2 linked regions of the Bacillus pumilus genome follow. The protein of the gene in region 1 interacts with the protein of each later gene in a pairwise test. Links are inferred from orthologs where the notes say so. Each region holds a gene or a part of one and is shown in the gene's direction. Other genes may lie near its edges. The genes, in order: GPS65_RS11505 and ftsZ.

What was found.
Region 2: the proteins of GPS65_RS11505 (region 1) and ftsZ interact in binary tests that used the Bacillus subtilis proteins (3 or more experiments, as listed by UniProt). The link is inferred for Bacillus pumilus from one-to-one orthologs.

The regions. Positions count from the first base shown.
Region 1 is NZ_CP047089.1:2,332,976-2,349,869, forward strand. Bases 137-2,922 are described here. They hold GPS65_RS11505 (diglucosyl diacylglycerol synthase), read left to right. Parts: upstream 137-846; coding sequence 847-1,998; downstream 1,999-2,922. Other genes in these bases: metA (homoserine O-acetyltransferase MetA), read left to right, coding at 137-618; GPS65_RS11510 (AIM24 family protein), read right to left, coding at 2,032-2,733. Also shown: more of metA, read left to right, coding at 1-136; cold-shock protein CspD, read left to right, coding at 2,992-3,192; GPS65_RS11520 (hypothetical protein), read right to left, coding at 3,238-3,420; GPS65_RS11525 (zinc-finger domain-containing protein), read right to left, coding at 3,590-3,772; GPS65_RS11530 (ribonuclease H family protein), read right to left, coding at 3,774-4,445; GPS65_RS11535 (queuosine precursor transporter), read left to right, coding at 4,540-5,229; GPS65_RS11540 (reverse transcriptase-like protein), read left to right, coding at 5,231-5,626; GPS65_RS11545 (hypothetical protein), read left to right, coding at 5,671-5,796; GPS65_RS11550 (5'-3' exonuclease), read right to left, coding at 5,813-6,700; GPS65_RS11555 (YpbS family protein), read right to left, coding at 6,975-7,238; dynA (dynamin GTPase), read right to left, coding at 7,280-10,879; Fur-regulated basic protein FbpC, read right to left, coding at 11,012-11,119; GPS65_RS11570 (isoprenylcysteine carboxyl methyltransferase family protein), read right to left, coding at 11,184-11,693; GPS65_RS11575 (type III polyketide synthase), read right to left, coding at 11,690-12,790; GPS65_RS11580 (polysaccharide deacetylase family protein), read left to right, coding at 13,360-14,163; xanthine permease PbuX, read right to left, coding at 14,355-15,674; and 2 more genes. UniProt on the Bacillus subtilis protein: Processive glucosyltransferase involved in the biosynthesis of both the bilayer- and non-bilayer-forming membrane glucolipids.
Region 2 is NZ_CP047089.1:1,902,526-1,915,097, reverse strand. The notes cover bases 6,754-9,596. They hold ftsZ (cell division protein FtsZ), read left to right. Parts: upstream 6,754-7,523; coding sequence 7,524-8,669; downstream 8,670-9,596. Other genes in these bases: GPS65_RS09235 (S8 family peptidase), read left to right, coding at 8,961-9,596; ftsA (cell division protein FtsA), read left to right, coding at 6,754-7,490. In the rest of the region: spoVE (stage V sporulation protein E), read left to right, coding at 1-1,069; murG (undecaprenyldiphospho-muramoylpentapeptide beta-N-acetylglucosaminyltransferase), read left to right, coding at 1,267-2,361; murB (UDP-N-acetylmuramate dehydrogenase), read left to right, coding at 2,393-3,304; GPS65_RS09265 (cell division protein FtsQ/DivIB), read left to right, coding at 3,429-4,208; GPS65_RS09260 (DUF881 domain-containing protein), read left to right, coding at 4,205-4,894; GPS65_RS09255 (DUF881 domain-containing protein), read left to right, coding at 4,915-5,640; GPS65_RS09250 (small basic family protein), read left to right, coding at 5,640-6,008; more of ftsA, read left to right, coding at 6,168-6,753; more of GPS65_RS09235, read left to right, coding at 9,597-12,437. UniProt on the Bacillus subtilis protein: Essential cell division protein that forms a contractile ring structure (Z ring) at the future cell division site. The regulation of the ring assembly controls the timing and the location of cell division.

The DNA.
Region 1 (16,894 bases):
AAAAAATTTGATGGAATGATCATCACAGGCGCACCAATTGAGCATTTAGCTTTTGAAGAAGTATCCTATTGGAAAGAGCTGCAGGAGATTTTGGACTGGAGTAAAACGAATGTGACGTCTACTCTTCACATTTGCTGGGGTGCACAGGCAGGCCTGTATCACCATTATGGTATTGAGAAAATCAAACTTGCCGAGAAGAAATTTGGTGTATTTGAGCATCTTGTGAAAGAGAAAAAAGAAAGATTAGTCAGAGGTTTCGATGAATTATACTATGTCCCACATTCGAGGCATACAGATATTAATACAGAACAATTAAAAAACACGCCGAATTTGAAAGTATTGAGTGTCTCTGAAGAAGCGGGAGTTTGTTTAATTGTTTCAGATGATGATAAACAAGTATTTTTAACTGGACATCCTGAATATGATACAGACACATTGAAGCAGGAATATGAAAGAGATTTGTTGAAGGATGATACAGTCAAAAAACCTGTTCACTATTTTATAGAAGATGGTGACGCATTAGTCCCAGTGAATCGATGGAAAGCCCATGCCACTTTACTGTTTATGAATTGGCTCAATTATTATGTTTATCAAGAAACACCATACGTTTGGGAATAAAATAGACTGTAGTCTGATGATAAATGGTCAAAATGTGTTAAAATACAAATGGCTCTGTCTTCCATTATCAATTTAGTCTTCTTGTTTTTTAAAATTAGTTTAATTCTTTCGTAACGAACGATATGCTCTGACTGTTTATATGTTATCTTTATGTATATGTAGACCTATGAGATTAATAGTTTTCGTACGAAGTTTTGTTGTTGTTGATTACATTTGAGGTGAATATTCTTGAATACCAATAAAAAAATATTAATCTTGACCGCAAATTATGGAAATGGACATATGCAGGTGGCTAAAACACTGTATGATGAGTGCAAATCCCAAGGGTTTGAGCATGTTGTAGTTTCTAATTTGTATCAAGAATCAAATCCCATTGTGTCGGAAGTGACTCAATATTTATACTTGAAGAGCTTTTCCATTGGGAAACAATTTTATCGCTTGTTTTATTACGGTGTAGATAAAATTTACAATAAACGCAAATTTAACATTTATTTAAAGATGGGAAATAAGCGTCTTGATGAACTTATTCAATTACACAATCCAGATATCATTATTATTACATTCCCAATGATTGTTGTTCCTGAATACCGAAACAAAACAGGAAAAATCATCCCGACATTTAATGTGATGACAGATTTTTGTCTTCATAAGATTTGGGTACATGAAAACATCGACCGGTACTATGTTGCAACCGATTATGTGAAACAAAAATTAGTGGAAATCGGCACACATCCAAGCGATGTCAAAGTGACAGGCATTCCTATTAGACCACAATTTGAAGCAGACGTGCCAAAATCGAAGATTTATAAAAAATATGGATTATCATCAAACAAAAAAGTTCTTCTGATTATGGCCGGTGCTCATGGTGTACTGAAAAATGTCAAGGAATTATGTGAAGCATTGCTTCTAGACAGTGAAGTACAAATTGTTGTTGTATGTGGAAAGAACGCAGCGCTGAAACAATCACTAAGCGATCTTGAACAAACACATCCAGATCAATTGAAGGCGCTTGGATATGTGGAACAAATTGATGAATTGTTCAGAGTAACAGATTGTATGATCACAAAACCAGGTGGCATTACTTTAACAGAAGCAACAGCACTCGGTGTCCCAGTCATTCTTTACAAGCCTGTCCCTGGACAAGAAAAGGAAAATGCTCATTTCTTTGAGGATTATGGTGCAGCCATCGTCATCAACAGACATGAAGACATTTTAGAATCTGTGACCAACTTGCTTCAAGATGAAGAAAAGTTAGAAAGCATGAAACAAAACATGAAAAGTCTTCACTTAAAGCATTCTTCTCAAACCATTTTGGAAGATATCGTTGAGCAATCAGATCTCATCACGAATAACAAAACATATGCTCGCGCATTATCATAAAAAGGTGTCCGTCAATGACGGACACCTTTTTCTTTATCCTTGATTTCCATTTGCTGTGTACACTTCTTCAAACGGTTGCACGACAACAAATCCACTTCCGCTAAATTTCATTTGAATAGACTCGCCGCTTCCTCTACCAATAAAGGTTTTGAATGAAACATCTGTCACAAATTCCGTTTTTAAATCCCCTGACCATGCAACTGTCGCATTAGGATCTGTATAGACAGAGTCCCCCGGCTGAACAATCAATGTGAGCGGCTCATAATGACTCGTAATCGCAACAAGACCTGGTCCTTCTAATTTGACGTTAAATAATCCACCTGCAAGCATCCCCGACACTTTTTTCATCAATTTAATATCCCAGCGAACTGAAGGTTCAAATGCGAGCAAATCATTCCCATTCACAAAAATAGATTCCCCTTGAGCCAAACGCAGAATTGAGATTTTTTTGCCTTGATCTGCTACATATAATTTCCCATCACCTGTTGCCTTCATGAGTGAAGTGCCTTCTCCTGATAGCATTTTTTTGAACATCTTTGAGACACCATGTTCAAACACGCCCTCACGTTCAAATTTGATTTTGCCTCGGTACGAAACCATGGCCCCTGTTTTGGCCCAAATGGTATCCGTCAAATTAATTTCTAAAAGTCTTGGTGTTTCAAGTTCAAAAACCCCTTCTCCCTTATCTTCCTGCTGCGTATTCTGAACAAATTCTTCGAGTGTATAACGATTCATGATAGCACCTCTTTCTGTATTTTTTTTATATACGGACAAACTGTGCATAAAGTTTCAGAAAATGGGGACGGTTTAGCTATTATTGTTATTTATCCAAAAAATCAAACATTCTGCTCAAAATTTGGCTCTCCTGCTTGACGCTTTACTTTTAATGGTGTATAGTGGAACCATCATTTAGCAACTGCAAAGTCGTTAGGTGATGAAAATTTTTTTTAGTATGCCAAAAGGTATGCTACAGTACTAGGAGGAAAAAGCAATATGCAAAACGGTAAAGTAAAATGGTTCAATAATGAAAAAGGTTTCGGCTTCATTGAAGTTGAAGGCGGAGACGATGTATTCGTTCACTTCACAGCTATCGAAGGTGACGGCTACAAGTCTTTAGAAGAAGGACAAGAAGTTTCTTTTGAAATCGTTGAAGGTAATCGTGGACCTCAAGCTGCAAACGTAACAAAAATCTAATCAACTAAATCAATGATGCAAAATAAAGAGAGGCTTATGCCTCTCTTATTTGATTTTCAGCTGAATTTCAATTGCTAAAATATTTTGCTTTAGTCGTTGTTCAATTTCAGAAATATCTTTTTCGAGAAAAGGTCTTCCCTTCTTTGCTACATCTACAAGTTGCTCTAGATCGCTGTACACCTCTTGAAATGTTCGATGTAATACCGTTTCGAACTCCTTATTATTCATACCGGCCTTCCCCTTTTCCTCTAATATCCGTCACTTAGTCAAAAAGTAACTCAACCAAAACTTTCTATAGTTATATCGGCTCATTTTTCGGAATATGTTCTTTTTTTACACATTCTATCCGTTTTTTTTCAAGAACGGATGTTTGAGAAGGGAAAACCGGTGCATCCGTTTATTTTTTGAGTAGCGTTTTGCCATATTCTTTTATTTTCTCTCCAACGGTGCATTGCTGTATACAAAAGGAATGGGCATATTTTTTGCCAAATTCTTTTCGAAAATGCTTCTTAATCAAACAATCTGAACAATACGTGTCTTGAAGATCGGTCAATTCTTGTACTGCTGTTTTTTTATCCACATTATTCAGCTCCGTCTGCTTCTAATTTCAATGTACTTTCGATTGGGACGTCTGCAAGAACCTGTCTTGCAAGCTGATCCGCTTCTGCATTTTGTTTCCGATCGATGGCTTCATAGGTTGGCGTCAGCTTCAGCTCTTTTAAGTCCGCTTCAATTCGGTCTAGCCATTTGTTATGTACATCATCATAACAAGGCCATTCTCCTTTTAACTGATTCATGACAACAAGTGAATCTCCTCTAATCGTGACAGAATTTCTGCTTGCTCCTAGGTCTTTTAAAGTTTTTACTGCCTCAAATAAAGCCGCATACTCTGCTTCATTATTAGTGCTCCCTTGGAAAGGCTGATTTTTCCTCAATCGATAAGCGTCTTTTCCTAGCTTATAGTAGACGACAACACCAAGACCAGAGTCGCCTGTTTCTTTATGAAAACTTGCATCAAAATAGACTTGAAGCTCATCCGGTTCAAGCTTTAATTCTTCATTTAGCTTTTCAAGCTCTTTTATAGACCACATGGCCCCTTTTTCATCTTCAAATGATAGAAGTGACTGGGGTTCTTTTTTGTCGATATGTTTTGCTAACCTTAGGGCCTCTTTTAGCTCCAACCAATCTTCTTGATAAAAAGCAATGGCCCCAATCGATTTCACTTTCATTGTGTAGTGTGCTCTTAATTTCATTGATCACATCGCCTTCCCGTGCTTTTAAGGTAAACATACGTTATGCTATAATCAAAAAGTTACATTTTACAATCAGAAAGGAAGTTCATGTCACTTGTTTAATGAAGGTATTTGGATCTTATTTGCGATCATTAATTTTATCATTGTTCTTCTATTTTATAAAGGATTTGGCAAGATGGGCCTTTTCGTCTGGATTGGCTTTGCGACGGCAGCCGCTAACTTACAAGTGGTGAAAACCGTTGAATTGTTTGGCTTAACAGCCACACTTGGAAATATTTTGTACGGCAGTGTCTTTTTTGCAACGGATGTGTTGAATGAGAAATATGGACAACATGAAGCGAAAAAAGCGGTTTGGATTGGTTTTACGACCCTTTTAACACTAACTATTGTCATGCAGGAGGCATTGCTTTTTGATCCTGCTCCATCTGATATCTCACAATCATCGTTGGAAACCATATTTGGCTTTATGCCAAGGGTGGCACTCGGCAGTCTCGCTGCTTATATCATCAGTCAAATGCTAGATGTTTATGTATATTCGTTTATTCGCCGGATATTTCCCTCTGATGGTGCGCTCTGGATGCGCAATGCTGGAAGTACGATGATTAGCCAGCTTCTTGATACATTGATTTTCACGACCATTGCCTTTCTTGGCACGTATCCAACTCAAGTATGGATTGAAATCTTTATCACGACATATGTCATTAAATTTATCGTCGCTGCGATTTCCACACCATACGCTTATGCAGCGAAAAAAATGGTTCCACTTGATGAAAGGGTGAAGTAATTTGCCAGCTGAAATATACATTGATGGTGCAAGTGCAGGGAATCCAGGTCCTTCTGGCATCGGCATTTTCATCAAATATAATGGAAAGGCTGAATCCTTTTCCATTCCTCTAGGGTCCATGAGCAATCACGAAGCAGAATTTTCTGCTCTGATCGAAGGGATGAAAATCTGCGTGGAAAAAGGATTGCGTACCGTTTCATTTCGCACAGATTCACAAGTAGTTGACCGCGCAGCCAATGCAGGATTTGCTAAAAATCCAGCATTTCAGCATTTTATTAAAGAGATGATCGAGCTTCAAAGCAATTTTGATTTATTTTTTATTAAATGGATTCCGAGTAAGGAAAATCAAGTAGCAGATCAGCTCGCTAGAAAAGCGATTCACCTTTCTAAAGGATGAATCGCTTTTTTTCGGTTATGCTAATGTATGTGAGGTGATACTGATTGGATAAAGAAAATAAAGGTCGTGTCACAAATGGGACAACCCCACAAGGTGATGCGCAAACAAAAGATAAACAGCCACTATCTCAGCTAGAAAATAGCGCGAAGAAAAGCAATACAAAAAGATAAACCTAAGAGATCGGCTTTAGCTGATCTCTCTTATATTTAAGCGGTTCATCATCGGTTCGATTCCTTTGATTTGATGATGCCTTAGCATAGCAGCAGCACGTTCTTGATTGATGTTCATTTTCGCTTCATCAATTGGGCAGCTGAGCGGGACATCACATTTGATCTCTGCCAATAAACGAGAAAGCTGCAAATCTTCTAACCCTGCTTGCATTTTCTTTTGCTGTGCAGCCGTTAGTTTATGGACATTTTCTAACAAACCGTCAATCGTTTTATAGGTTTGAATAAATTTCAAAGCCGTTTTTTCTCCGATTCCTTTGACACCTGGATAATTATCACTTGCATCACCCATGAGTGCTTTCATATCAATGAGTGCCTTCGGTGAGATTCCCATTTCCTCTTCAAATAAGGCTTTTGTATAATGCTTATAATTGCCAATTCCTTTTTGCATCAAGGCAACAGTCACTTGTTCATTCAAAATTTGCAGTAAGTCTTTGTCACCAGTTAGGACAGTCACACGTGCTTCTTTTTGGTAAAGCGCAGCAAGAGTACCAATGCAATCATCTGCTTCAAAGCCCTTTAAACCAATGTTCACAATTCCTAGTTCTTCTGTAGCTTCTTTTGCTAAATCGAATTGCGGAATGAGCTCGACAGGCGCCTCTCCACGATTTGCTTTATAATCTTGAAACAATTCGTTTCGATAGGTTTGACTCCCCATATCCCAGCAGCTCACAATATGAGTTGGCTCAAATGTTTGTACAGCTGTTAATAAGTGTTTCAAATAGCCATTCACTCCATTTGTCGGCACACCGTGGTCATTTATCATAAAATTGCGATGGACGGCCGTGGCATAAAACGATCTGAACAAAAGCGCCATTCCATCTACAAGCAGTACGTGTTTACTCATTCTTATAAACTCCCTTTTCAAAACAATACTCCTATTCTATCACATAACGCAAAACTAGACATAAAAAAGGCGCCTTCTTCTTTTGGAAAAGAAGAGGCAGCCTGTTTACTTTTGACCGTATTGCATTTTTTTCGATTCTGCTTCTGCATAGGACGGCATGTCTTTTTGTTTAGGGTCACGCTCATCCTGCTGCTTTGTCTGTTGCTTTTTTTTCATGATCATTCCCCTTTCTCGCTACATTCATTAAGATGACCAAAAAAGCGAATGTTACTCTTTACTTCTGTTTCCGCTCGACATACTCCCTGACCATATCATTCGTCACAAGCTTACGCAATGGAACAATACCGCCTCGTGCAAGCTCATTCATCTTCGACGTAATGGCGTTGATCTCGTCTGTTGTAAATGGCTCGTTTTGCTCACATTTGAATACAGCCATCTCTATTGCTTGTTCTCTTTTCTGTTCAAGCTCAAGAAAAGACTGGATATGAGCATGCTGCTTTTGTGAGTGTGCGGAGATCTCTTCGTGTACGCTCGTCATTTTGTATCACTGCTTTCTTTTTTTATTTAGTCTACCATGAATCAAATGGATTTCAACTGGTTCTTCCATTCGTTTGTTTGTTCATAAACTTGTTCAATGACCGCCTGCTCTTTAGCATCTGTCGTGAGGCTCGTGATAAATGTTTGTTTTTGTTCATTTAGCTGGTCGAGCGCTTCTGTTTCATATCTTTCAGTAAACGTCTTCACCATCATGTCGTACCTGCTTAGTAATTCTTCTTTTTCTTTATCTGCCCATTTCGTGGTTACCTGATGAAGAATGTCTCGAATCCCTTCAATAAAAGCAGCCTTACCATTCTGTTCAAAGAAAACTTTCGCTGATTTTTGTTTCTTTAAGATCGGTTCGAATGGCGTCAGTTCAGCTTTGACTTCAATTTGTTTCAGTTCAGCATTTTTCTCTTCTGGCGGCGACAGTGAGAGAGAAAAATAAGGGTCATCTGCACATGCCGCCTGTAATCCTTTCTCCCATTCCTCTTGGAAGTATTGAAGAATAAACGATTCCATCCGGATATCAAGTGCCTTTAACTCCTGTACAAATTCAAATTCATAATCCTTTAGTGCCTTCTCAAGTGCTTTTTTCAATTGCTGTCCGAAATTCCCTTGGGATATTCCAGGATAGAAGGCTGTCTTTAACAGATCATTCGCAAATAGTGACAGGCGCTGCACAATATGATAGAGCTGCTCAAGTAAGTCCTTTTTCACACTTTCTGTCACTAGCTTAGATTGTTTTACATGACTCATTTGATCAAGAATCGCTTCATACGATGCATCTATCTTCTTCTTTTCCGCTTGCTTCTCATCTTCTGACTGATGCAGCGACGCATGCAGTTTGTCGACTGTTCTACATAACGTACCAGCTTCAAAATATAACAGCTCGATCGCATCTTTCGTTAATTCTTCCTCAATAAAATAGTCGAGCTGCTTTCTAAGCTTTGCGTATTGATTATAAGCCGTCTCTCCCTTCCCGTCGATCTCTTCCTTACTGGACACATGATGAAGGTTAGGGTTTCTTATGCCCTCTTTTGTAAGCTCATTTTTCACATAGTCAAAGACGGTGTCAAGCTCTGCTTGATCCTTTGCGAGATCCGCTGCATTGATAATAAAGAACATTTTATCCATGCTAAATGAATCTTTTACAAGCCCAAGCTTACGTAAAAATGACCGATCTGCCTTCGAAAAAGAGTGCTGGTAGTAAGTTAAATAAAGAAGCGCATCTGCGTCTTTCATATATTGAAAGGCGATCTCTGTATGACGCTTATTCATACTGCTAGCGCCTGGCGTATCAACAATAGTCAGCCCTTTATCTGTTAGAGGTGTACTCAAATAAACCGTCACTTCCTTCACTACACAAGAAACAGCTTCTTCTGCCACGTATGGCCTCAGTTCTTGAAGAGTAACATGAAGCGGCGTTTGCTTCGTAATGTGATCAAGGAAACGGGTATGTGCGTGTAAAAAATGTTCAACAATAATGCGGTGATCTTGTTCAAGCTGTCTTTTTTTCAGCGTTCGTTCGAGCTTTGATGGTAACGTCTCTCCCTTTTCGTCTGAGACCGGAAATCCTAGGATCTGATTGAGCTCCTCTAATATATCCTGTTCGGTTTTGAACACCACTTTGACACTTTCATGAGGGTGATCTTCCGTCGGCCGAGTCAGCTTATTAATGGTTGCCGTTGTTGGTGTGGGAGAGGATGGCAGCACCTTTCTCCCAACGAGAGCATTTGCAAAGGAAGATTTCCCCGAACTAAAAGCCCCAAATAAAGCGAGTGTGAATTCTTTCGCTTGCAGCCGTTTTGTTCGTTTTTCAAAGGACTTTCTTTGAGATTGGAGCGCATCTAATGGCAATAAAATCTGAGAAAGCTGCTCAAACTGGGCAATCGACTGTGCCGTCGTGACATGCTGTGACTGACGCATTTTAGGTTGCTCTATCTGCTTGTTCGGTTTTTCTTGGTCTCTCTCTTCAGGTGGAATGGTCGCTAGATCCTGCTTTAACTGGTCATGTTGCATTTGTCTCTTTTTCGCGTAAAACCAATCTTCTTCGATTTTTTCATCCGTTCCATTTTGCCATATATCCCATAGATGCTGAATATCTCGCTTCATTTGTTCATTTTTTTTGGTACACTGCTCGAGTGTTTGGAGCTCTTTTGCAGACTGAGCCCATTTTTCTTGCTGTTCTACCCTATCTTCCATAAGCTTGGCTTTCAGCGATTCCACCATTTGTTCAATCAGTGGCATCGCTTGTTGCTTAGCCTGTCTTCTCAAGGCTTCGCCAGCATCTTTTGCATATTGCAGTACGTATTCATTGGAGAACGTTGCTCCATGATGAATCACACTTTCAAGAAGTGATTCTTGTACAGGTGTTTCAAACGCCATCACTTGATTTAATAAGTCTTCACCAAGTTGATGTTTTTTGACTTCTTTTTTTAGTAGCTCAGCAATATGCCAGTCCACTTCTGCCTTCATTCTCGCTTTGACATCTGTTAAGAAGTCAGTAGCCCGCTTTTCTTTTTCCTGCTCCGTTTTATTTTTAGCAAAAAGCAACCCCACTTTAAAACCAGGTGCTTTTGATTCAATATAGTCACTTGCGAGTTCTCTCATTTTAAATGGCGTTAGGTTGGCATTTTTCAAAATGCTCTCGATTTCATTAGATACTTCTTCTTCTAACTGTTTGGCTCCATTTTCAATGAAGTGAATTTTCGCTTCCAATTCTTTTACTTCTTTTCTTTTTTCTTCGAGCTGTGACTCAAGCTCCTCACCTTGCAGGTCTTCTTTTAACGAGTCAATGTGTTCTTTTAAGACATGCTCAATTTTCTGCTCCGTATAAGCCCGAAGTGAGGCCTTGGGCAATGTCTGTAATTCTTGCAGTTTTTTGATTAAACAAATCATTTCATTTCTTGGATGGGTCTCATCGGTTACAGATGTAAAGTATAAATGATCTTCTTCAATGCCCTCTTTAAGGAGCATGTCAATCACTTGATTTTTGTAATCTTCAAATGCCGTCTCATGCTCATCGTGCCGGTCTACTTGATTCACGATGAAATATAGATTTGGCACTTTTTCTTTGATGGATCGAATGAAACGAATGTTTTCTTCAGAATGAACATGGTTGTAGTGAACAACATAAAAAAGAGCATCTGCTTGATGAAGAATAGAAGCAGCAGATAAAAAGTGTGCATGATCCGTTGAATCAATTCCTGGCGTATCAATCAGTGCCACATTTTCTTCAAGGCCTCTATAATCACCGCTAATTTCCACCATTTCAATCTGTTCTCCATCTTTACAAAAACGCTGTACAGCTTCTTTATCATAAGAGCCGCTCATTTTTGCAAAACGGCCATCAGAGGTGTGAAGCTGCACTTCACTTTCCCCTTTCCTCACAATGACCAAGTTTGCACTTGTTGGGATTGGACTCGTTGGCAAAATGTGATCATGAAGCAGATGATTCACAAGTGATGACTTTCCAGCAGAATAATGACCGGTAAATGCGATATATACTTCTTCTTCTGCTTCCTTTTTGATAATCGATGCAAGTTTGGCTGCTCGCTCATGATCATTCCTTTTGAGAAAGCTTTGATATAAAGCTCCAGCAGTTTGAACGAGCGAATCTCGAATAGACAAGTCTTTCATGACGATAAACCCCTTTGTTTTTAGAAAAGTCAGTTATGTATGTGATACCATTTTACACAAAATAAAGAGATTTTTCTTCTGATCTGAGGAAATAAAAAAATCTGCTACCCGATCAGTCGCAATTGACTGGAATCAGGAAGCAGATTTTTTGGAGACACCTTTTAATACGAAGCCAATTAATAGGCTATATACACACACCGTACCGAGCAAGAAAATCATTGTCATGTGATCACCGTCCATCCTTCATGATTGAGAATGCTTATCATTAATGAAAGTGTAGCACAATTGATAATGATTTTCAATATTAATTTAGCAAATACTGATTTAATGCTTTCTCCTCTGTTTGAATTCGTACAACCATCATCCATGCATTTAAACATGTAAACAAAATGGCAGTGACATACGCATCAAACAATAACGGGATCAATAAAAGCTCAATCGCCACGACTACATAGTTAGGATGTTTCAACCAACGATACGGCCCTTTTTTAACAATCATTGCATTTGGCACGACTAAAATCTTTGTATTCCAGTACGTCCCTAGGGAGCACAATGCCCAGTACCGAATGATTTGTGTAGCCATCAGGAAAAGGAGCAATACAAGAAAATACTGTGATGGACCTTTATGTAAAAGCTTTATCTCCACTATAAGTGAGAGAAAAAAAGCCGTATGCATTGCGACCATATAAGGATAATGACTCGCACCAAATTCAATGGCACCTATTGCTTTTACTTTCTTTTCATTTCTTTTGGCGACAAGCATTTCAATAAGCCGCTGACAAACGAAGAAACCGATGACAAGCCAAACAATCATGACAAGACCTCCTCCCACTTCATAAGCAGCAACTCTGAAGAAAAGCCCGGACCAAGTGCTCCGCAAAGTCCTAGCTCCTCCGCTTCAGCAGATTGATGTTCAAGGAAATGCTTGATGACATACAAAACTGTGGCAGAGGACATATTTCCGTGTTGTTTGAGTACTTCTTTTGAAGAAAATAGCTGATCCTCTCGTAAAGATAGACTTTCAACATACGCATCAATTACTTTTTTCCCACCAGGATGGGCTAGAAAAACGGACAGGTCTTTAGTTGAATATCCTTGCTCCTCTAAAAATTGATCCACCTGCTCTTTTAACCAGCCTGAAATCATCGATGGAATGTCGCGTGAGAAAATAACCCGAAAGCCGTCACTTGTAAAGTCCCAGCCCATCACATCCTCGGAATTTTTCATTGTGACGGATTGCGTGCTTAGTACTTTAGGGACCGTTTTTAAATGGGCATATTCAAGCGCAGCTTCTCCTCCAGTTAAAAGAACCGCTGCCGTCCCGTCTCCAAACAAGGAGGTGCCGATTAAATTGCTTTTTGATTGATCTTGCGGCTGAAACGTTAAACTGCACAGCTCACAGGCAACAACAAGTACCTTTGCTTCTGGAAACGCCCTTATGTATTCATAAGCCCGCGACAGCCCTGCTGCACCGCCTCCGCACCCTAGGCCCCAAATTGGTACTCGTTTCGTATAAGGAGAAAAAGGAAGGACGTTCATAAGTTTTGCATCTAGACTTGGGGTCGATAAGCCAGTACTTGAAATAAAAAACAATGCATCAATCTCTTCAACTGGGACTGGCTTTTTCAGAAACGTCTTATCTTGAAGACAATGTATGATTGCTTGTTTTGCATGAGTCAGGGCTTTTTCCAAATAGATATTGTTCTTCTCTTCAAAAGAGTGGTGCGTCTGATACCATTCAATGGGCTGCACAAACTGCCTACTTTTCATTTCTCCATTTTGAAATGCTCTCAGCAGCCGGTCAATATCTTTAAACGAACGTTTAAATTGAGACCTAGCAAAATCAGCAGCTGTTTTCTGATCCACGTGATGCTTCGGGTGACTCGTTCCAACTGAAAGAATGTACGCCATCGGCTTCACCTCTTTTTTCGGTTAATATCCCCTATTGAAAAAAGGATATACATGCCAAAGCGTCACAATTCAGTCAAAACATTTTCCTCCGTCTAACTTTTTGTCTTGACGACAATTGATAAATATTGGATAATATAGGTGAAAACATGATGTAGTTTTCCTCCTTCACAGGTTCGTTCCAAGCCAAGCGAACCTGCTTTTTTTATGCAAAAAAACACCTCTAAAAGAGAAGTGTTCAGACCGTAAGGCACCCACACCTTTCATGAGCACCCTTTTTTCAATGAAATCATCATGATACAACACTTTCATACGGAATCTCCCTTTCGCTTCGAATTAATGGTCAAATCTGCTGCTATCTTAGCGTATACATATTAACGTTTCGATCTCACCTTTTTTGCTGATCAACACAAAGTAACAACCATAAATTTTCTAATTTATATGAATTTTCTATATAAACAGGTTTTTCCCCACTATAAACTTAATCAATATGAGCACCAAGAAAAACAGTGAAAAAAGATAGAATCGACAACATGGTTCGGCTCAAAATTTAATTGACTGGAGTGATTGTCATGAAAAAGGTTTCCCAAAAAAAGACACCCTACAACACGATACTTCTCTCAAAGGTAATTGGTTTAGTGCTTCTTACACTGTTTCTCTTTTTTATCTGGGATATGTCTAAACCCCATTTACAGGCGACAAATGGGCAAGCAAAAGATCAGTCTACAAGAACATTGGATACACATTTTAAGACCAATCCAAACCAACAGGCAACGAATAAAACGGTCTTTTTAACATTTGATGATGGTCCCTCTGCTACATCAAATCAGCTGTTAAATGTATTAAAAGCACATCACGTGAAGGCGACGTTCTTTATGCTTGGACCGCAAATCCAAGCACACCAATCAACTGTGAAAAGACTTTATCAAGAAGGACATCAATTAGGTCTTCATGGCATGACGCATGATCTAAACCTCTTTTATCAGAACAGCGAGTCTCCCGCAAATGAAATGAGAGAAGCTCAGCGTATTCTTGCCTCTGTTACAGGCGTCTACAGCCGTCTTGTGAGAACCCCCTATGGCAGTGTTCCAAATTTAACATATCATCAAAAAGTACGTTTAAACCAAAGTGGCTTTATTTACTGGGACTGGACGATTGATAGCCTTGACTGGAGATATAAAAACTCACAATATGTTCCAGAGGTATTGAATCAATTGCAAATGTTTGAGAAAAATAAACCATGGGAACCAAAAGTTATTTTAATGCATGATCAACCCTCTACCACAAACTATTTAGATAGCCTAATTATCCAGCTAAAAGCAAGGGGCTATACATTTGCCGTCATTAACGAATCAATGCCGCCGGTACAACATTAATAGTGCTAATCACAAAAAGCCCGTATCCAAAAGATGCGGGCTTTCAGCTTGTAGACAAATCCTCACACGCTCTTTCCTAGGATCCTAGGGCTTCAAAAGTTTTTTATCAAGCTAAAAAGAAGACAAAGAGCTAAAATAAAAGGTCATTTTAGCTCTTTGTCCATAATCTGAACCCCTTCTCCAAGAGGGGTTTACATAACAGATTGCTTAGGCTCTTCCATCAGATCCTGCCCGCCTTCTTTTTTAAAAGGAATCATGTGATAAATAATATGAAGCAAAATAGCGGTAAAGCTGCCGGCCACGATGCCATTACTTGTTAATAATTTGATTGATTCTGGCAGATGGTCAAACATTTGCGGCACAACGGTGACACCTAAGCCGATCCCCACTGAGCATGCAACAATAAGTAGGTTTTCCTGTTTGGCAAAATCCACACGCGAGAGCATTTTAATACCGTAGGCAATGACCATCCCAAACATGGCTACCATTGCGCCGCCAAGAACTGACTTTGGAATAATCGTCGTAAATGCAGCAATTTTAGGAAAAAGTCCAAATAACATGAGCAATGCGCCTGTCACAACGATGACTTGATTTTTCTTGACCCCTGTCAACTGGATCAACCCAACGTTTTGCGAGTAGGCTGTGTAAGGAAAAGCATTAAAGATACCACCTAATAACACAGCAATCCCTTCTGCGCGATAGCCTTTCGCTAAGTCTTTCTCATTTAATGAGCGGTTTGTTAAATCACCTAATGCGAAATAAACACCTGTTGATTCGACTAATGACACAATCGCAACTAACGTCATCGTCATAATCGGTGCAAATTCAAAGGTAGGCATGCCAAAATAAAATGGTTCAATCATGCGAAAAACTTGCGCATTCGCCACCTCAGCTGTTTCCACTTTCCCCATAAATGCAGCAACGGCTGTCCCAAGGAGAATACCGATTAATATGGCGATCGCCTTCATAAAGCCAGTTGTGAATCGATAGAGCAGCACAATGATAAACAGCACAAGGAAAGCGAGGCCTAGATTTTCAAAAGAACCATAATCAGCACTTCCTTCTCCTCCTGCCATATTATTCATCGCTACTGGAATAAGGGTTATCCCAATAATGGTGACGACAGACCCTGTCACGACAGGTGGGAAAAATTTCACAAGCTTCCCAAAGAAAAAGGAAAGCAGAATGATGATACACCCCGAAGCGATAATACTTCCATAGATAGACGAAATCCCGTATTTAGAACCAATCGCAATCATAGGAGAAACTGCAGTAAACGTACATCCTAATACAACTGGCAAACCGATACCAAAGAAACGGTTTTTCCATAGTTGAAGAAGCGTGGCAGCCCCGCACATAAAAATATCTGCCGAAATTAAGTAAGTCAGCTGTGCAGGTGTGAGGCCAAGTGCATCTCCCACAATGAGTGGTACAAGAACGGCTCCAGCATACATCGCCAGCACATGCTGAATCCCTAGCGAGAGTGTTTTCGCTTTTTTAGCAGCACTCATGATTGTACCTCTCGTACAAACGTGACTTTCCCTTCCTCAAGTGATTCAATACGTGCAAGGGATTCGACGCGGTAGCCCATTTGAACAAGCGCATCTCTTCCTGGCTGGAATGACTTTTCAATGACAATACCAAATCCCGCTACTTTTGCTTTCGCCTGCTTTGCTATTGCGGCAAGTCCTTTAGCGGCTTCACCGTTCGCCAAGAAGTCATCGATGATTAATACACAATCTTTTTCACCGAGATGCGTATTTGAGACAGCGATCGTACTTTCTACTTTTTTTGTAAAAGAGTACACACTCGCTGTTAATAGGTTTTCTGTTAGTGTTAGTGATTGACGTTTTCGAGCAAAAACAACGGGTACTTGAAGAGCTAGTCCAGCCATCACAGCAGGTGCAATACCTGAAGACTCGATTGTGATAATTTTTGTAATGCCATCATGCTTGAATAATTTAGCAAACTCTTGCCCGATTTCATGCATTAAGACAGGATCAATTTGATGATTTAAAAAGGCATCTACCTTTAACACTTGATTTGACAGAACGATTCCTTCGTTCTCAATTTTTTGACGTAACAATTCCATCATTCTTCCTCCCAGCATATTGGCAAACATTTTCATTTTTCGCATAAAAAAAGCATTGCTGTCCATGAGGAGCAAGCAATGCGAAAACGATCCACGGATCTTCAACTCAAACAAGAGCTGTTTCATTTGCTCACTCATAGTCGGACAGTATCGGTGTCCGGTAGAAACTTGCGTGCCATCATCACGCGATTATATGAGTGTTATAGTGTTCAAATTATAACAAGATTTCAGACGCTTGGAAAGCACTTTTCTAGAAAAATACCGAACTTAAATAATAAATAAGATCAAAACGTTCGTTTTTAGAATATTCAAGCATCAAAAAAGCACCCTTTTGAGGAAAGGGTGCCATTTATTTAAGACAAATACAGTTTCGTATATTTATCAGTTAAATAATCGATTAAATATTGTACATTTAATTCCTCACCAGTCGCATCTTGAATGATTTCAGAAGGCTTTTTGCGTTTTCCATGCTGGTGAACATGAGTTGTGAGCCATTCTTTTATCGGTGCAAAAGACCCATTTTGAATCAACTCATCAAAATTCGGTAAATCTTTGATCATTTGGTTCTTTAGTTGCGCCGCATACATATAACCAAGGGCATATGAAGGGAAATATCCAAAGCTACCATCAGACCAGTGA
Region 2 (12,572 bases), 430 kb from region 1 along the record:
GCTTGTTGTCATTACGTTACTTTTATTGACGATTGGTTTAATTATGGTGTACAGCGCTAGTGCAGTGTGGGCATCGTATAAATTTGATGATTCGTTTTATTTTGCAAAAAGACAGCTGTTGTTTGCCGGAATCGGAGTTATCGCAATGTTTTTCATTATGCGAGTCGATTATTGGACGTGGCGGACTTGGTCAAAGATATTGATTGCTGTTTGTTTTCTCCTTTTGCTGCTTGTACTTATTCCTGGCATCGGTATGGAGAGAAATGGATCAAGAAGCTGGATCGGTGTCGGTGCGTTTAGTATTCAGCCCTCTGAATTTATGAAGCTTGCGATGATTGCGTTTCTTGCAAAATTCTTATCTGAAAAACAAAAAAATATCACATCCTTTCGCAAAGGTTTTGCCCCAGCTTTAGGCATTGTATTTTCTGCATTTGCCATCATTATGCTTCAACCAGATCTGGGAACAGGAACGGTAATGGTTGGAACCTGTATTATCATGATATTTGTTTCAGGTGCGAGAATTGCTCACTTTATATTTCTCGGTCTTATAGGGCTCAGCGGGTTTGCCGCGCTTGTCTTATCAGCACCCTACCGAATAAAACGAATTACATCATACTTAAATCCTTGGGAAGATCCGCTAGGCAGTGGGTTTCAAATTATTCAGTCCTTATACGCTGTTGGTCCAGGTGGTCTGTTCGGAATGGGACTTGGTCAAAGTAGGCAAAAATTCTTCTATTTACCTGAGCCCCAAACGGACTTCATCTTTGCGATATTGTCTGAAGAGCTTGGCTTTATAGGAGGATCACTTATTTTACTCCTCTTTAGTGTTCTATTATGGAGAGGCATACGAATAGCACTTGGAGCGCCAGACTTATATGGTAGTTTCCTAGCAGTTGGTATTATTTCAATGGTTGCCATTCAAGTAATGATTAACATCGCAGTTGTCACAGGACTGATTCCTGTGACAGGTATTACGCTCCCATTCCTTAGTTATGGCGGCTCATCATTGACATTAATGCTGATGGCGATTGGCGTACTTCTGAATGTCAGCAGGTACGCAAGATATTAGCTTGATGTAGCTAATGAAAACATGTTGACGTTTATTTTGCAAAAGTATAAAAAAATGATTTGAAGAGTGAAAATGACAGTTTTTGTTTCGAAAACGTGTATTTTGACTCTTCTTTACAGGTTTTAATGGAGCCCTGTTGTTTAAAACAGGGTTTATACTTTGTTCAGAGCAGAAAAAAATCGAGGGGAAATGGTATAATGCGTATAGTAATCAGTGGAGGCGGAACAGGCGGACATATTTATCCAGCCTTAGCCTTTATTAAAGAAGTGAAAAGACTGCATCCTGATGTGGAATTTTTATATATTGGTACTGAAAATGGACTTGAAAAGAAAATTGTAGAAAGAGAAAATATCCCTTTCAAGGCGATAGAAATTTCAGGTTTTAAACGAAAACTTTCCTTTGATAACGTCAAAACGGTGATGAGGTTTTTAAAAGGCGTTCAAAAAAGCAAATCTTACTTAAAAGAATTCAAGCCTGATGCGGTTATTGGAACAGGCGGTTATGTGTGTGGTCCTGTGGTTTATGCAGCTTCTAAGCTGAAGATCCCGACTATTATACACGAACAAAACAGCCTGCCTGGTATTACAAATAAGTTCCTAGCGAGATATGTTAATAAGGTAGCCATATGCTTTGATGAAGCAAAGGCACATTTTCCTTCTGAAAAGGTTGTATTTACGGGAAACCCTAGAGCCTCTGAAGTCGTCTCTATAAAAGAGGGGAAATCTCTTAAAGAATTTGGGCTTGATGAAAACAAAAAAACGGTTCTTATTTTCGGCGGGAGCCGAGGCGCTGCTCCAATCAATAGAGCAGTAATTGAAATGCAAGAGGGTTTAAAGGCAAAAAACTACCAGCTTTTATATATCACAGGCGAGGTTCATTATGAAAAGGTGTTGAATGAACTAAAGGAAAAAGGTTTAGCACCTAACATGATCACAAAACCTTTCTTGCATCAGATGCCGGAGTACCTGAAGTCGATCGATGTGATTGTTGCAAGAGCAGGAGCTACAACTATTGCTGAAGTAACGGCTCTTGGAATCCCAACCATTTTTATTCCGAGCCCATACGTGACGGCAAATCATCAGGAAATCAATGCAAGATCACTTGAAAAACATGATGCTGCGATTGTTTTAAGAGAATCAGAGCTTACAGGGGATCGTCTGCTGCATGCTATTGATGAAATTGCTGGTAATGAAGAAAAGCTCAACCAAATGAGCCGTTTAACGAAAGAACTCGGAGTACCAGATGCGGCTACACGTTTATATAATGTGTTAAAAGAAATTACGACTACATGATGGAATGATATTAGGTAAGGCGGAGGGTAATATGGAGAACTTGAAGAATGAATTATTAGAAGCGCAAGTTGGTAAAGTACTTGAAAACGAGCCGCTTGCGAATCATACAACAATGAAAATAGGCGGACCAGCAGATCTTTTGATCATCCCAAAAGATATCGATGCAGTGAAAACGATCATGGATCATGTGAAAAAACACCAGACGAATTGGACGGTTATTGGAAGAGGTTCGAATTTACTTGTACTCGATAAAGGAATTCGAGGGGTTGTCCTAAAGCTGGGTACTGGACTGGATCACCTAACTGTAAATGATGAAGAAATTACAGTCGGCGGTGGTTACTCTGTTGTAAGGCTCGCAACATCGCTTAGTAAACAGGGTCTTTCAGGCTTGGAATTTGCAGCTGGTATTCCGGGGTCTATTGGCGGCGCTGTTTATATGAACGCAGGTGCACATGGATCTGATATCAGTAAAATTCTTGTGAAAGCTAGAATCTTATTTGAAGACGGAAGTATCGAGTGGCTTACAAATGAACAAATGAATTTTAGCTATCGAACGTCAGTCCTTCAAAAGGAACGACCTGGCATTGTTCTCGAAGCTGTGTTTAAGCTCAAGCAGGATGACCGCGAGAAAATCACAAAGAAGATGCAACAAAATAAAGATTATCGTAAAGAAACCCAGCCTTATAATCGGCCATGTGCTGGCAGTATTTTTCGAAATCCGCTGCCTGAATATGCAGGACAGCTTGTAGAAAAAGCGAATTTAAAAGGATACCAACTCGGCGGAGCTAGAATTTCTGATATGCACGGAAACTTTATTGTCAACGCTGGTGGAGCCACTGCTCAAGACGTACTAGACTTAATTCAGTTCATCCAAAAGAAAATTAAAGAAGACTACAACGTAGAGATGCATACAGAAGTAGAAATTATCGGTGAAGAAAACTAACAGGTAGTTTTTATGAATGATCACATCAGAAGAAAACAAACGGCATGAAAGAATGCCGTTTGTTTTCTCATCAAAATGATGACCCAAAGGTGTGGACAAGCAGCTTTGAATGAGGTGAAGAGTTATGCGGCCTGATCATGAAAATGAAAAGATCGTCAATATAGAAGAGCGAATTCCTAAAATTAAAGAACAAAGGAAACAAAAAGCGAACCGGAGACTGATCTCTTTTATACTACTGTTTTTTATCATGGTTTTAATCATTATTTATTTGCAGACACCTATCAGCAAGATATCTTCATTAACCATCACAGGTAACGAACATGTCTCTACAAAACAGCTTGTTAAACTTTCACAAATTAAAGAAGGCGAAACAGAGTTTTGGAATTTAAATAAAGATATAACATCAGATCATATTAAACAAAATAAACTGATTAAAAGTGTCAGTATCAAAAAACATTTCCCAAATAAAGTGAGTATTGCTGTCAAAGAATATGCAAATATTGCGTATCTTCAAAAGGGAAATCTATATTATGAGCTTCTTGAAAATGGGACCGCATTACCAGAAGAAGTGACACCGAGTCATGCAGGACCTATTTTTGTCGATTGGGACAATAAGGAGAAGCTGAAGCAAACGGTTAAATCTTTAAATCAACTGCCAGCCTCTATTCAGGAACTCATCTCAGAAGTTTATTATGTGCCGACAAATTCAAACAAGTGGTTAGTTAAATTTTATATGAATGACGGAAACACTGTGATTGCTTCAATTAAAACATTCGGTGATAAAATGAAAACCTATCCAGCCATTGTTAAAGAGCTTTCGTCATCTGAAAAAGGCACAATTCATATGGAAGTCGCTACGTATTTCGAAGCGTTTAAATCTAAGAAAAAGGATGATGAGCGTTGAGGGGCAAAACAGTTATATTCTCAATTGTCATGCTTGTTCTTGGCTTTCTGATATCTTTTTCATACCAATATACAAAGCAGCATCAGGCAGATGTCATTCGGACAGAGCAATGGAAAAAAGAATACTCTCTGAAAAGTCAGCTCACAACGCAAGAAAAGGCGAATCAGAAACTCGAAAAAGAATTATATAGTCTTCAATCAAAGGTACAAGCAACAGAGTCCAATTTGAAAAATGAAAAAGAGCAGTATTTTAATGTATTGGAAGATGTTGAGAAATACAGAATGTTTACAGGAGAGATCGGTGTAAAAGGAAAAGGGGTAAAAGTGTCTCTTGAAGATGCATCTTATATCCCGAGTGGACAAAATTTAAATAATTACATTGTGCATGAGAGCCATATTTTTCATGTGATAAACGAACTATTTATATCAGGTGCTTCTGCTGTATCTATTAATGGACAAAGAATCACACACCAATCATACATACATTGTAACGGACCAGTTGTCACAGTAGATGGTGTTCAGCATCCAGCACCATTTGTGATATCTGCTATTGGTGATCCAGCTGTGTTAATACCAGCTTTAAATATTGCAGGGGGAGTGGTCGATCAGCTGACAAGTGATCACATTTCAATGACGATTGAGAAAACGGATATTCGTATGAATTCTCTTTTAAGAAACAAAGATTAAAAGTGAAAAGGTGAGTGGTGTTGAGGAAAAAGAAGCCTTTACTTAGTTTAACAGTTTTAATGATCATATTTGGCATCATGGTCTCCATCCAATTCAATTCCTTACAAAAGCCCGAAGTTCGAGATACTCGTGATGTGTGGGAACTGAGAGAGGATTTATCTGCATCTAAAAGTAAGGAATTGGATTTATTGAAAGAAATTGATAAATACGACGAGATGCTTAAAAAATATGGTCATCAAGGAGATCGATCAAAAGAAGCACAATTAACAAAAACGTTAAAAGATTTAAAAGAAAAGGCTGGTTTTACAGAAGTGGAAGGGGAGGGGATTGAAATTGAAATTTCTCAGCTTTTTTCCAAGGACCTTACCGGAGAAGAAGTGAAAAATATCCCACCTGATCTTCTGAAAAAGTTAATTAACGAAGCCAATATGTTTGGGGCAAAACATATTTCTATTAATGATCGCCGTGTGATTAATACAAGTGTGATTCGAGATATTAATGGCACGACAAAAATGGATGGCTACAGCTTAGATAGTGATGAAGTCACCATTAAAATGATTGGTGAGCAGGCCGACAAATTATACAGCCGTTTAAATGTATCAGATATTGGTGACTTGTTTGCTCAGGAAAACTTCAGCTTGAGTATAAGCCAGCCGAAGAAAAAAATTCATTTAAAAGCATATGACGGTGCAATTCAAGTAAACGAATTGAAGCCTCTTGACGATGTAAAGGAGGGGAAATCTTAATGTGGCTTCCTGTACTTGGCTTAATCATAGGAGTTGCGATCGGTTTCTTAACTAATTTTACGATACCGAATGAGTATTCCAATTATCTTTCCCTCGCTGTACTTGCTGCGCTTGATACATTGATTGGTGGTATCCGGGCACATCTGCAAGGGGCATACGATGAACTAGTGTTTGTATCAGGCTTCTTCTTTAATATTATACTGGCAATAAGTTTAGCTTTTCTGGGCGTCCATCTTGGTGTAGACTTGTACTTAGTTGGAATGTTTGCATTCGGCGTTAGATTGTTTCAAAATATAGCAGTAATCAGAAGAATTCTACTAACAAAATGGACAATTTCTAGAGAAAAAAAGAAAAAAAGTGAGTCATAAAAAAGGATATACATATGATGTAACGAATATTTTCAGTAATCCTTATAAAAAATGTTGATTTTTTAAGTTTTGTTACACACTTGTAAAAACACATTCATTGTATTGTTGTTCAGCAAATAATAGAATAGAAAGTATTGATATGTGAGGAGGTGCCATAGAATGAACAACAATGAAATTTACGTCAGCCTTGACATCGGTACATCCAATATAAAAGTCATCGTCGGAGAAATGGCGGATGATTCGCTTAACATTATAGGTGTTGGAAATGTCCCTTCAGAGGGGTTAAAAAAAGGATCGATTGTTGATATAGATGAGACAGTTCATTCTATTAGACAAGCATTTGAACAGGCTGAGAGAATGGTAGGTTTTCCTTTACAAAAGGCGATTGTCGGAATTAACGGAAACCACATTCATATTCAGAATACGAGCGGCGTAGTCGCAGTATCTAGTGAAAACAAAGAAATACATGCTGAAGATGTGAGACGTGTCTTAGATGCTGCACAAGTAGTATCTATTCCTCAAGAACATCTCGTCGTAGACGTGATTCCGAGACAATTTATCGTGGACGGAAGAGATGAGATCACAGATCCGAAAAAAATGCTTGGTGTTCGGCTAGAGGTGGAAGGATCGTTAATTACAGGTTCTAAAACGATTCTACATAACTGGCTCCGATGTGTAGAAAGAGCTGGAATTGAAATTATGGATATATGCTTGCAGCCACTTGCATCGGGCTCAGCAGCATTATCGAAAGATGAAAAAAATCTCGGGGTAGCTCTTGTCGATATCGGCGGCGGATCTACAACGATTTCCGTATTTGAAAACGGGCATCTCTATTCTACTCACAGTATCCCTTTGGGCGGAGAGAACATAACAAAAGATTTGTCTATAGGACTTAGAACTTCCACTGAAGAAGCTGAACGAATCAAAAAACAATTTGGGCATGCGTTTTATGATGAGGCATCGACGGAAGAGACATTTGAAGTTTCTGTGATCGGTACTGATCAAAAACAAACGTATACACAGCTTGATGCAGCTAACATTATTGAAGCGCGGCTGGAGGAAATCTTGCTCTTTGTTGCAGAGGAATTAAGAAATATGGGTGTTCATGATTTGCCTGGTGGATTCGTTCTCACAGGTGGACAAGCAGCCATACCAGGTATCCTTTCTCTTGCACAAACGGTTTTGCAAAACAATGTTAGGATTGCAAGTCCGAATTATATCGGGGTGAGAGAGCCTCAATATATGACAGGAGTGGGTCTGATCCACTTTGCTTATCGCAATGCAAAGATTCAGGGCAGACAGGTTGGATTCCAAATGCCAGATGAGGCGTTTCATGAAGTAGGCGCATCCATGGAGCCGGTTTCTTCTGCACCACAAGTGAAAGAAGCGCAGCCAAGACCGAAAGTAAAACAAAAAGCACAACAAGAGACAAATAAAAAACCGGGCAAAATGAAAAAACTATTTAATATGTTCTGGGAATAGAATTAGATTTTCGACGGATTAGGAGGATTCAGCATGTTGGAGTTTGAAACAAATATAGACGGCCTAGCATCAATTAAAGTAATCGGAGTAGGTGGCGGCGGGAATAACGCTGTCAACCGAATGATCGAAAATGACGTACAAGGTGTCGATTTTATTGCAGTCAATACTGATGCACAGGCATTAAACCTATCAAAAGCAGAAACTAAAATGCAAATCGGTGCTAAGCTGACAAGAGGGCTTGGAGCAGGTGCGAATCCTGAGGTCGGTAAAAAAGCTGCTGAGGAAAGCAAAGAGCAGATTGAAGAAGTATTAAAAGGCGCAGATATGGTCTTCGTTACAGCTGGTATGGGCGGTGGAACTGGTACGGGTGCTGCACCTGTCATTGCAAAAATCGCAAAAGATTCTGGTGCATTGACAGTTGGAGTTGTGACTCGTCCTTTCACATTTGAAGGAAGAAAACGTCAGCTTCAAGCAGTAGAAGGAATTGCTTCTATGAAAGAAGCAGTTGACACATTAATTGTGATTCCAAACGATCGCTTGCTTGAAATTGTTGATAAAAACACGCCAATGCTGGAAGCGTTCCGCGCAGCAGATAACGTGCTAAGACAAGGTGTTCAAGGGATTTCCGATTTGATTGCAACACCAGGTCTGATTAACCTTGACTTTGCTGACGTGAAAACAATCATGTCCAATAAAGGATCGGCTCTAATGGGAATTGGCGTCGCTACAGGCGAAAATCGTGCTGCTGAAGCTGCGAAGAAAGCCATTTCTTCACCACTTCTAGAAACAGCGATTGATGGTGCTCAAGGCGTCATCATGAACATTACGGGTGGTACGAACCTAAGTCTTTATGAAGTGCAAGAAGCAGCAGATATTGTGGCTTCTGCTTCTGACGAAGATGTAAACATGATTTTCGGGTCTGTCATCAATGATAACTTGAAGGATGAAATTGTGGTGACTGTGATCGCTACTGGATTCATCGAGCAAGAACCAGAAGTGACAAAATCACAAAGAAACCCATTAGGACAAGGATTAAAGCAAAATCAATCCATTCCTCAAAAACGTGAAGTAAAACGCGAGGAACATCAACAGCCATCATCTCAGCCTAGACAAAATACACAATCAAGTGATGATACGCTAGACATTCCAACGTTCTTACGCAACCGCAATAAACGCTAATCAAGTATCGCTTAACCCCTTCCATTGGAAGGGGTTTTTTCATGTCTCAACGTATAAGAGAATCTAATCAAAAAGTCTTAAGTGCGAGAAAGTCATTTCAACTTCCATGTGTAATTTGACTTATGGTGTTTAAGAAAAAAGAATCATTTTTACTCCCTCTTACAAAAAACGACAAAATGATGAACTTTATTTGACTACATTAAATAGAACAACATGAATCTTGTCATGAACAATAGAAGGAAAGGAGTGAGACCTATACTCTGTTTGGCCATTTGAGGAGGAGGGATTTGATTGAAATTGAAGTTTCGCAAGACCGCCGGCTATCGTTTGATGAGTCTTTTGGTGATTGGTACTTTAACGATGACAAGCTTTGGGATGGTTCAAGCAAAATCGACTTCTACCTCATATCAGGAGGAAGCTGTCTCCTCTAAGACAACAAAAGCAAAGATCTCATCTAGATTAATGAAACAGTTTCAGCAGGATGATCAGGTGACTTTTTTAATCAAAATGAAAGAGCAAACAAATACGAAAAAAGTGGCGAAGGAAGCGGTGTCCAAAGCCAAAAAACAGAAATTAACAGCGGCTAAAACACAATACACAAAAAGATCAGCTGTCGTATCCGAATTAAGAGCAACATCTGAGGAGACGCAGCAAGCGCTGCTTACGTATTTACAAAAAGAGAAAAAGAAAAAGCAAGTGAAGGAGATTCATTCGTACTATATTGTGAATGGTCTAGCGGTGACGGGAACGAAAGAAGTCATGGAAAAGGTGGCTGCCTTCCCGGAAGTAGATCAAGTGCTGCCAAATGAAACTCGTCAAATTCACCGCCCCGTTGATTTGAAGACGAAGCAAAAAAAACAAATGAAAGCAGTAGATGGAGTCGAGTGGAACATTTCTCAAATTCATGCTCCAGACGCATGGGCTTTAGGTTATGACGGTACTGGTACAGTTGTGGCAAGTATTGATACAGGAGTGGAATGGGATCATCCTGCTTTAAAGGAAAAATACCGCGGGTTTGATCCAGCACATCCGAATGAACCAACGCATGAATTCAATTGGTACGATGCTACGACAGGATCTGAAGCACCATATGATGATTTAGAGCATGGTACCCATGTAACGGGAACGATGGTTGGCTCTGAGCCAGATGGAAAGAATCAAATCGGAGTCGCACCGGGGGCAAAATGGATCGCGGTGAAAGCTTTCTCAGAAGATGGTGGTACAGATGCTGATCTGCTTGACGCAGGTGAGTGGATTTTAGCACCAAAAGATGACGCAGGAAACCCACATCCAGAAAAGGCACCAGATGTCGTCAATAATTCTTGGGGCGGTGGACCTGGTCTTGATGATTGGTATAAGGATGTCGTCAATGCTTGGAGAGCCGCAGACATCTTCCCAGAGTTTTCAGCTGGCAATACCGATTTATTCAACCCTGGTGGTGAAGGCTCCATTGCGAATCCTGCGAACTATCAAGAGGCCTTTGCAACGGGCGCTACGGATCAAAATAATAAATTGGGGTCTTTCTCACTGCAAGGTCCGTCTCCATATGGCGTCATGAAACCAGACATTGCGGCGCCAGGGGTAAACATTCGTTCATCCATTCCTGGGAAAGGGTATGAAGATGGCTGGAACGGGACGTCGATGGCTGGCCCGCATGTGTCAGCTGTTGTGGCTCTTCTTCGCCAAGCACAGTCAGATCTTTCAGTTGAACAGATTGAACAAATACTGATTGATACTGCGAAGCCGTTAACTGATCAGCAATTCCCAGAATCACCTAACAATGGCTATGGGGCAGGTTTAGTTGATGCAAGAGAGGCAATTACAGCATTAACAGATGGAATTGGGATGGTTGAAGGACAGGTGACAAACGAAGATGTTCATTTAGATGAGATGAAAATTCCAGATCAAACCATGCCTAAAAAAAATAAGGCTGTACATCCACATAAAAAAGAAAAAAATCTAACTACTCCGTTCATCAAAGCTCTTCCTATGAAAGCGGAAATCAGTGTTCTTGAAAGCGGCAAGTCAACGTACACAGATGAAGCGACAGGGAGATATCAGCTTCCTCATAGTGCAGGAGAATTCACAGTGAAAGCGGAAGCTTACGGATTTGAATCACGCACACAAACCGTCCATATTTCTTCAAATGAAACGGCTGAGGCGAATTTCGCCTTACAGCCACTAAAGAAACGAACGATATCTGGCACAATTGCCAACGAAACAACGGGTGAAAAAATAAAGGATGCAACGGTTTATCTTGTAGAGGATGCGAAAATTAAGCCGGTGAAAACAAATGAATCTGGCGAATTTTCTATAGAGGCATTGAGCGGTGCCTATACCGTCAAAGTATTTGCCAAAGGGTTTAAAGGATATTCTTTTACAGCAGATGTGACAGAAAAGCCGGTGGAAAAAGCCATTCAGCTAGAGCCATTCATCGGATTTGCTGGTGAGATTGGCTATGATGACGGTACAGCTGAAAATGCGAGAGCCTTCTATGATCCAGGCAATGGCTGGGCTGTGAAGTTTTCACTAGAAAAGGGGAAGAAACAAGCGCAACTCACAGGAGGGCTTTTCCGATTCTGGTCATCAGAGTGGCCAGCTCCTGGAGGGAATGAATTTGCGGTGGAAGTGTATGACGCTTCTGGGAAGAACGGAGCTCCAGGAGAGAAAATAGCAGGACCTCTAAAAGCAAATGCACTGCGTAATGGTGAATGGACAAAAGTAGACTTAGAAGACCAAGCCATTACGGTGGATGGAGATTTCTATCTTGTCTATATTCAAACGAAAAAGAATACAGAATCTCCAGGCCTTGCAACTGATGAGGATGGACCAAATGCTGAAAGAAGCTGGCAGCTCACAAGCGGTGCTTTTTCTCCTTCTCCAAAAGAAGAGGGGAATTATATGATTCGTGCGCTTGTTGACTATGAAGCAGATGTGCCAGAGATTACATCACCAAAGGCAGGAATCATTACGAACAAAGGTGAACTGGAGATTGAAGGCAAAGCCTCTCCTGGGCTTGATGTGGCGATCTATCAAAACGATGAAGAGATTGCCAAAGTGAAAGCAGATCAGTCAGGCGCTTTCAAAGAAAAGGTCACAGTTTCAAGCGGAGAGCATGTATTCACGGCTGCAACTGTTACGGATAAAGGCGCAACAAAACGATCAACACCAGTAAAGGTGATCATTGATCAAACAGCTCCAGCGCTTACCATCGATACACCGAAAAAAGGGGAAAAGACAAATAAAGAATCGCTCACTGTAGAAGGAAAGGCCACAGACGATCATCTTGATCAAGTCACCGTAAATGGAAAAAAGGCAACCATAAAAGATGGGACATATTCCGCAAGAATACTACTTGAGAACGGGAAAAATACGATCAAAGTCATAGCGAAAGATGCAGCAGGAAACAAAACGACTAAAAAAATCAATATCGATGTCCAATATGAGGCACCTGAGATTTCTGAGCTGACTCCAGCAGAGAATGTCCATCTTGCATCAGGGGAGTCTGTTAAAATTTCATTCCACAGCAGAGAAAAGCTAGACGCAACGTTTGTCATTCACATGCCGCTGACAAACGCGAGATCAAAGCTTCAAAATACTACAGAGCTGCCGCTTCGCGAAGTATCGAGCGGTACGTATGAAGGGTACTGGACTGCTACTTCTACCGCTAAAGCAAAAAGTGCGGTCATTGAGGTGATTGTGCGAGATGATTATGGAAATGTCACAAGACAAAAAGCTTCAGGCACATTAAATATCAATGAAAAGTAATTTAAACAAAAGACACGACTTCTAGGAGCGTGTCTTTTTTCTTTCAAAAAGGTTTGAAGGCTCGTCCAGAAAAATCTCTCTCAATCCTCGACAAAAACAATAACAATCCACCAAAAGTTCTCTATCATCCCCAAC